One region of the Stenotrophomonas sp. TWI1149 genome, then DNA from elsewhere that is predicted to be linked to it. Evidence: riboswitches for the same ligand, from Rfam matches in the RefSeq annotation. Region 1 holds a riboswitch; the other holds the start of a gene.

Region 1 (4,141 bases):
GGGATGCAGAAGGTCTTGTGCAGGTTCAGGTGCGACACGTCCGAGCCCCACTTGCCGGGCTTGGCTACGCCGACCAGGGCGTTCATGTTGGCGCCGTCGGTGTACACCTGGCCGCCGTGCTTGTGCACGATCTCGCAGATGTCCACCACCTCTTCCTCGAACACGCCATGCGTGGACGGGTAGGTGATCATCAGCGCGGCCAGGCGGTCGCTGTACTTCTCCGCATTGATGCGGATGTCGTCCAGGTCGACGTTGCCGTTGGCATCGGTCTTGGTCACCACGACCTTCATGCCGCACATCTGCGCCGAGGCCGGGTTGGTGCCGTGCGCCGAATCCGGGATCAGGCAGACGTCGCGGTGGCCTTCGCCGCGCGAGCGGTGGTAGGCGCGGATCGCCAGCAGGCCGGCGTATTCGCCCTGCGCACCGGAGTTCGGCTGCAGGCTGACCGCGTCGTAGCCGGTGCACTCGACCAGCATCGCTTCGAGGCCGTCGATCAGTTCCTTGTAGCCGGTGGCCTGGTCGGCCGGGGCCAGCGGATGGATGTTGGCGAACTCCGGCCAGGTCACCGGGATCATTTCGGCGGTGGCGTTGAGCTTCATGGTGCAGCTGCCCAGCGGGATCATGGTGCGATCCATGGCCAGGTCCTTGTCCGCCAGCGAACGCAGGTAACGCAGCAGTTCGTGTTCGCTGTGGTGGGTGTTGAACACCGGGTGGGTCAGGAAGGCGCTGGTGCGCACCAGATCGGCCGGCAACGCATCGGCGGTGGCCGCATCCAGTGCGTCCACGTCGACGGTCGCACCGAACAGCTGGCCGAGCGCGACGATGTCGGCGCGGGTGGCGGTTTCATCCAGGCTGATGCCGACCGCGTCGCTGTCGATCGCACGCAGGTTGATGCGCGCCGCGGCGGCCTTGGCGTGGATCGCCTTGGCGTCGATGTCCTTGACGTGCAGGGTGTCGAAGAAGTGCTCGCCCACGTTGACGCCGGCGCTGCGCAGGGCAGCGGCCAGGATCGCGGCCAGGCGGTGGGTGCGGCGGGCGATGCGGGTCAGGCCTTCCGGACCGTGGTACACGGCATACATCGAGGCCATCACCGCCAGCAGCACCTGGGCGGTACAGATGTTGGAGGTCGCCTTCTCGCGGCGGATGTGCTGCTCGCGGGTCTGCAGGGTCAGGCGGTAGGCGGCATTGCCCTGCGCATCGACCGAGACGCCGATCAGGCGGCCCGGCATCGAGCGCTTGTACGCATCGCGGCAGGCCATGAAGGCGGCGTGCGGGCCGCCGAAGCCGAACGGCACGCCGAACCGCTGCGAGTTGCCGACCACGATGTCCGCGCCCCATTCGCCGGGGGCGGCGATCAGGGTCAACGCCAGCAGGTCGGTCGCCACCGCGACCAGGCCGCCGCGCGCGTGCACGGCATCGGCCAGCGCCTTGTAGTCGCCGATATGGCCGAAGGTATCCGGGTACTGCAGCAGCACGCCGTAGGCTTCGGCGTCCATCGCCTCGGCCGGGGTGCCCACGCGCAGCACGATGCCCATCGGCTCGGCGCGGGTGCGCAGCAGTTCCAGCGTCTGCGGGTGCACCGCGTCGTGCACGAAGAAGGTGTCCGACTTCGACTTGGCCGAGCGCTTGGCCAGCGTCATCGCTTCAGCGGCGGCGGTGGCTTCATCCAGCAGCGAGGCGTTGGCGATCTCCATGCCGGTCAGGTCGGCGCACAGGGTCTGGAAGTTGATCAGCGCTTCCATGCGGCCCTGCGAGATCTCGGCCTGGTACGGGGTGTAGGCGGTGTACCACGCCGGGTTTTCCAGCACGTTGCGCAGGATGACGTTCGGGGTAAGCGTGCCGTAGTAGCCCTGGCCGATGAAGGTGCGGAAGACCTGGTTCTTGTCGGCGATGGCGCGGATCTTGGCCAGTGCCTGCACTTCGGTCAGCGACTCGGGCAGGTCCAGCGGTGCCGGCGACTTGATCCCGGCCGGGACGATCGCATCGGTCAGCGCGTCCAGCGAGGCGTGGCCGACCACGTCGAGCATCTGCGCGATTTCGGCGTCGTTGGGGCCGATGTGGCGTTCGACGAACGCGTGGCTGTGTTCAAGCTCGCGCAGGGAGGGGGTGTTCTGGGACATGGCTGGCATCTCGGAGAGTGGGCACGCACGTTCGGAAGGCGGTCGGGCCAGGGCGCGTCGCGGGCGACAGCGATCCACCGGACCTTGCGGTCTTCCTGGGTGCCCCTCTGTCCTTTTGCCTGAGAGTTTAAAAGCGCGCATCTGCGTGCTTCGTGCCCCTTCGGCGCCGGCATTCGCCGGTCTCTCCAGAGTTTTGATGCGGGTGGTATCGGGCCTGAGCGATTACGGGCGTTGCGCCTTCGGCAGCGGGTGTCCGCTTCTCCCACCATGTAGCCCGGCGATTATAGCCCAGCGCTTTCGGCCGCTGGGCCTTTCCAGCACATGAATACGGGGCCATCCGAACCCCGGAAACGTGCCCCCGGGCATGGTGCCGGGCGCGGCAAAGGCCTATGATCGCTGGATCCTCGTATTCATCTGGCGCCGCCCGTACCGGGCTGGCGCCCGCCGCGCATTGCGCACGGCCGCTGACGGAAGCCCGCATGACGCCCGCCTCACCCTCGACCCGCCGTCTGGCCCTGCTGCTTGCAGGCCTGGCGATGTTCGGTCCGTTCTCGATCGACACCATTTTCCCGGCCTTCCTGCTGCTGGGCGACCGCATGCAGGTGGACCAGGTCGCGGTGCAGCAGACCATCAGCGTGTACCTGCTGTTCTACGGCCTGATGAGCCTGGCGCACGGCCCGCTCTCGGATGCGTTCGGCCGCCGGCGGGTGATCATCGGCGGGCTGGTGCTGTTCATCGGCGCCTCGATTGGTTGTGCGCTGTCGCGCGACATGACCACGCTGCTGGTGTTCCGCGCGCTGCAGGGCGTGACCGCCGGTGTCGGCGTGATCGTGGGCCGCGCGGTGATCCGTGATCTGTACCACGGTGCCGATGCGCAGCGGTTGATGAGCCAGGTCTCGATGATCTTCGGTGTCGCGCCGGCGATCGCGCCGATCATCGGTGGCTGGATCCTGCTGGGCGGCGGCGACTGGCCGTTGATCTTCTGGTTCCTGGTGCTGTTCGGCGTGGTGCTGCTGCTGGCCACCAGCAAGTGGCTGCCCGAAACCCACCCGGTGGAAGCACGCACGCCGCTGTCGATGCGCGAACTGCTGCGCAGCTACGCGCGCATGGGATCCAACCCGCGCCTGCTGCGCCTGGCCGCGGCCGGTGCGTTCAATTTCTCCGGCATCTTCCTGTACATCGCCTCGGCGCCGGTGTTCGTGATGCAGCACCTGCAACTGGGCGAGGGCGGCTTTGCGTGGCTGTTCATTCCGACCATCGGCGGCATGACCGTGGGCTCGTTCCTGTCCGGTCGCATGGCCGGGCGGATCGTGCCGCAGCGGCAGATCGCGATCGGCTTCGCGCTGTGCGCGGTCTCGGCGCTGCTGAACTTCGGCTACGTGGTGTCGGTGCCGCAGATCGCATTGCCGTGGGCGGTGATGCCGATCTTCCTGGGCGGTGTCGGCATGGCGCTGATCTTCCCGATCCTGGCGCTGGCCGTGCTGGACATGTATCCGCATCAGCGCGGCCTGGCCTCGTCCATGCAGATGTTCATCCAGCTGATGATCAACACGGTGGTGGCCGGCGTGGTCTCGCCGATGCTCAGCAGCAACCCCCTGCATCTGGCCCTGGGCTACGCGGCGTTCTTCGCCATCGGTGGCAGCTTCTGGTACTGGGAGCGGCACGCCGAGCGCCGCCGTGAAGTACTGACGCCCATCGAGTGACCCCCCTGCCGCACAGGCCCGCCAGGGGCCGTGCGGTATCCTTGGCGCTTTGACGCAGTCCGGATTTTCCCATGTCGACCACCTCCAAACTGCGCCGCGACATCCGCCGGCGCCGCGAAACCCAGGCCGCCAACCGCGAGCAGGCCACCGCCACGCCGGTTGAGCCGCATGCCGAACTGCGGGACCAGCAGCGCACGCTGCTGGCCGGCATCGTCCGCCGGGACGGCGAGTGGGTGCTGGGCATGGATGGTCGCATCGCCGGCCAGACGCCGAGCGCGGCGCGGGTGCTGGCCCTGATCATGCAGGCCGCCGAACTGC
Region 2 (4,141 bases), on a different contig from region 1:
CGCGTTCGGAATGACCACCGCATCGCTGCTGCTGACCTGGAGGCGCACGTTGACGAACTGGTTGGGGAACAGCGACTCATCGGCATTGGCGAACTGCGCGCGCAGCTTCAGCGTGCCGGTGGCGGTGTCGATGCGGTTGTCCAGGCTGGAGAGCACGCCGTCGCCGAGCGCGTTGCGCTCTTCGCGGTCCCAGGCTTCCACGGTCAGCTGCGGATTCGCGCGTGCCGCGGCGACCACCGCCGGCAGGTCCGGCTCGGGCACGGTGAACAGCACGCTGATCGGGATGGTCTGGGTGATGGTGGCCAGCGGTTCGGTATCGCCACTGCGGACCAGGTTGCCGACGTCCACGTTGCGCAGGCCCATGCGCCCGGCCACCGGCGCGGTGATGCGGGTGTACTGCAGTTGCAGGCGTGCTTCATCCACGGCCGCCTGGTCGGTCTGGCGACGGCCCTGCAACTGGCGCACCTTGCTCTGCTGATCACTCAGGTCCTGCGCGGAGACGAAGTGCTTGCTCTGCAGTTCCGTGAAGCGCTTGAGCTGGCTCTCGGCGTTGTCGAGCTCGGCCAGGTTCTGCTGCTGGGTGCCCAGCGCACGCGACAGCTGTACCTGGAACGGGCGCGGATCGATCTCGGCCAGCAGCTCGCCGGCCTTGACGTGCTGGCCCTCGGAGAACGCCAGCCGCAGCAGCTCGCCATCCACGCGGCTGCGGATGCCCACCGTATGCAGCGGCGTCACCGTCCCGAGCGCCTTCAGGCGCACCACCAGGTCTTCCTGCGTTGCGGTGGCCACGCGTACCGGGGTGGCGGTGCTCGCAGGCGCGGCCTCGGCGGTCGGCGCGGGCGACAACACCCGCCAGGCGATCACGGCGGCGGCCAGTACGGCCACGACCAACAGCGGTTTGAACAGACGACGGGAACGCGAGGGGAGCGGGGCAGACATGGGGCATCCTGCGCGTACGCCACACGGCGAACGCGTCCATGGTTTACCGGCCCGTGGGGGCAGGCGGGGCGAAGTGGGGTTGTCTGGCGGGGCCGCTGGTCGAATGCCGCAGCGTGGCTGGATACCGACCCGGGAGGGGCGGGGGCGTCATGGTACCGCGTGTGGGTGCCTGCACTCACATGCCCTTGGTCATGGGGCAGGGCCCGGGTGGATGGGTGCATTGCGTCATCCGACCAAGGTGGTCACGGGAAGGCGCATGCATGCCGTCGGTAGGTACCGACCGTTGGTCGATACACGCCGCCACCCGACCAACGGTCGGGTGCTACCGGTGCATTGAACGTGTGTCAGGCCACCCGACCAACGGTCGGGCGCTACCGGTGCATTGAACGTGTGTCAGGCCACCCGACCAACGGTCGGGTGCTACCGGTGCATTGAACGTTCCGTTCAATGCACCTCGTCGCGGTACACGAACTTCGGCATTTCCCATTTGAAATGGATCGCCAGCAGGCGGAACAGGAAGCCGCCGCCCAGGCACCACAGCGTCGCCGCGTTGAGCGACACGCCGAGTTCCAGCAGCGCCAGGTACGCCGCACCGGTGAGCAGGGTGATCACCGCATACAGTTCTTTCTGGAAGATCAGCGGCACCTCGTTGCACAGCACATCGCGCAGCACGCCGCCGAACGCACCGGTGAGCATGCCGGCGATCAGGATGATCGGCACGGTGTGCCCGCCCTCGCGTGCGACCGCGCAGCCGATCAGGGTGAAGGCGATCAGTCCCAGCCCATCGAGCACCAGGAAGGTCCGGCGGAAATGATGCATCCAGCGGGCGACCCAGGTGGCGATCAGTGCCGCGCAGATGGTGAAGCCCAGGTATTCCGGATGTTTCACCCAGCCCAGCGGGTAGTGGCCGAGCACGATGTCGCGCAGCGAGCCGCCACCGAGCGCGGTGACGCAGGCGATGATGACCACGCCGAACAGGTCCATGCGGCGGCGGCCGGCCGACAGGGCGCCGGTCATGGCTTCGGCCGAGATGGCGATGAGGTAGATCAGGGAGAGCAGCATGGGGGTGGCTCCGGGGACACGGCAGGCGGGGACGGAAAACGCGCACGCGTCACGCCAGCGCTGCTGCACTGTCGTGGGTGGGATTCCGTTGCCGCTCCCGCTGTCCTTTTGCCTGAGAGTTCGGTGGCCAAGGCCACGTGCCCCTTCGGCGGGTCATTGAAGACCTCTCTCCAGATCGGCGTGTCGGATGCATGGTTGGTGGCTGTGCAGCCACCGGCCTGAGCGATTATGGGAGCCTGCGCCTTCGGCGGGCGCCAGCGCGGCGCCTCTCTCCTGCATCCGGGGCGGATTCTAGCAGCCGCCGGGCCCGCTCCGGGCGATAATCCCGGTATGCCCGCTGAACCCGCCCTCTGGTACCTGTACCTGCTCGAATGCCGCAACGGCAGCTATTACGCCGGCATCAGCAACGACGTGGACGCGCGCTTCCAGGCCCACCTCGCCGGTAAAGGGGCGAAATACACGCGGGCGAACCCGCCGGTGAAGGTGCTGGCGATGCGCGCCTACCCGGACCGCGCGGCGGCCTCGAAGGCCGAGTGGCAGCTCAAGCGGCAACCACGGGAGCGCAAGCTGGCGTGGCTGGCGCTGCCCGATCCCACGTAGCGCCGCGCGCGGGTTGTTCGGGGCTCCGCTGGCGGCATACCATCGAGCCATCGTTCGTTGATCCGCTTGCCCAAGCCCTGGAGTGCCATGTCCCGCGATCTGTCGTTGTACCCGGAAGATGAAAATGGCGATGTGCTCTGGAACATGCTGCAGGACGGCGACGATCTGACGATTCCGCGCGAGGTGGATTTCGCGTTGATCTTCCCGACCCAGGACGTGGCGATCGCCTTCGCCGTGCACCTGCTCAAGAACGACCAGAAGGTGTCCTTCGCCGCGTACGAGGGCAACGATGAGTTCCCATGGCAGGTGGTGGTGCATCCGCTGATGCTGCCGACGCACCAGAACATCTCGGGCTTCGAAGGCCTGCTTGCCAGCGAGGCGGTCTCCTACAGCGGCCAGGTCGACGGCTGGGGATGCCTGTCGCAGGGGTGAGCCACCGCAACGCGGCGTGATCCGTTCGAACGTCCCCCTGCCGGAGAGAATCGATGTCGACGTTGTCCCTGATGCTCGCGGTTGCCGCGGCCGCCACACAGGCGGCCCAGGGTCCTGATCCGGCCACGCTGGCCGCCATCGAAGCAACCTGCTTCGACTATGTGGATGGGCAGCTGGAAGGAAATCCCGAGCGCGTGGCGCGCTCGCTGCACCCGGACCTGGCCAAGCGCGCGATCCTGGGCGATACGCCGGACGAGCGGCTTGGCCTGCGCCGGATGTCGAAAGAGGAACTGGTCGGGTTGACCCGGGCCGGCGCGCTGAAGACGCCGAAGGCCGCGTGGAACCGGCAGTGCAAGGTGCTCGATGTCGTTGGCAACGCCGCCTCGGTGCGGCTGGAAACCCCGTGGTTCGTGGATTATTTCCACATGGGGCGGTTCGGCGAGCGCTGGGTGATCGTCAACGCGCTGTGGTACAGCAAGCCGAAGTGAGCGATGGCAGCCAGGTGCGTCCGGCTGCCACTGTTGCGGCACGGACGATCAGGGCGTCGGCGGTCGTTTCGGCCGGCGATCATCCTGCGCATCACCGAAGATGATCCGCGCGCTGCGCTGGTAGCTCCAGTACGCCACCGCCCAGTTCAGCAGCACCACGACGCGGTTGCGGAAGCCGATCAGGAAGAACACGTGCGCGGCCAGCCAGAACCACCAGGCCAGCACGCCGGAGAGCTGCAGGCGTCCGAGGTGGACGATCGCGGCCATGCGGCCGATGGTCGCCAGGTTGCCGAAGTCCTGGTAGTTGAACGGGCCCGGCGCAGGCTTGCCGGCCAGGCGTGCCTGGATCGTGGTCGCCACGTGCTTGCCCATCTGCTTGGCCGCCGGCGCGACGCCGGGCACCGGTTTGCCGTCGGCCTGGGTCAGTGCGGCGAGGTCGCCGGCGACGAAGATCTCCGGGTGGCCGTCCAGCGTGAGATCGGGCTGCACCGGCACGCGGCCGGCGCGATCCAGTGGGACGTCCAGCGTACGCGCCAGCGGTGAGGCGGCGACACCCGCGGCCCAGACCACGGTACGAGCCTCGACGAAGCGGTCGCCGAGCTGGAAGCCTTCGGCATTGA

The links. Region 1 has a riboswitch for glycine ahead of gcvP (aminomethyl-transferring glycine dehydrogenase). Riboswitches for the same ligand answer to the same signal wherever they lie in the genome.
Region 2: linked by a shared signal. The riboswitch ahead of ABE424_RS09755 (trimeric intracellular cation channel family protein) and the one ahead of gcvP (aminomethyl-transferring glycine dehydrogenase) in region 1 are both predicted to bind glycine.

The regions. Positions count from the first base shown of each region.
Region 1 is NZ_JBDJLB010000006.1:233,828-237,968, reverse strand. Features, by position in the region: gene gcvP (aminomethyl-transferring glycine dehydrogenase) at 1-2,129, opposite strand, end outside; glycine riboswitch at 2,218-2,319, opposite strand; gene ABE424_RS09330 (multidrug effflux MFS transporter) at 2,600-3,823, shown strand; gene ABE424_RS09325 (hypothetical protein) at 3,895-4,141, shown strand, end outside.
Region 2 is NZ_JBDJLB010000007.1:71,983-76,123, reverse strand. Features, by position in the region: gene ABE424_RS09760 (MdtA/MuxA family multidrug efflux RND transporter periplasmic adaptor subunit) at 1-939, opposite strand, end outside; gene ABE424_RS09755 (trimeric intracellular cation channel family protein) at 1,384-2,001, opposite strand; glycine riboswitch at 2,094-2,185, opposite strand; glycine riboswitch at 2,194-2,287, opposite strand; gene ABE424_RS09750 (GIY-YIG nuclease family protein) at 2,332-2,601, shown strand; gene ABE424_RS09745 (ribonuclease E inhibitor RraB) at 2,689-3,033, shown strand; gene ABE424_RS09740 (nuclear transport factor 2 family protein) at 3,087-3,521, shown strand; gene ABE424_RS09735 (NAD(P)/FAD-dependent oxidoreductase) at 3,570-4,141, opposite strand, start outside.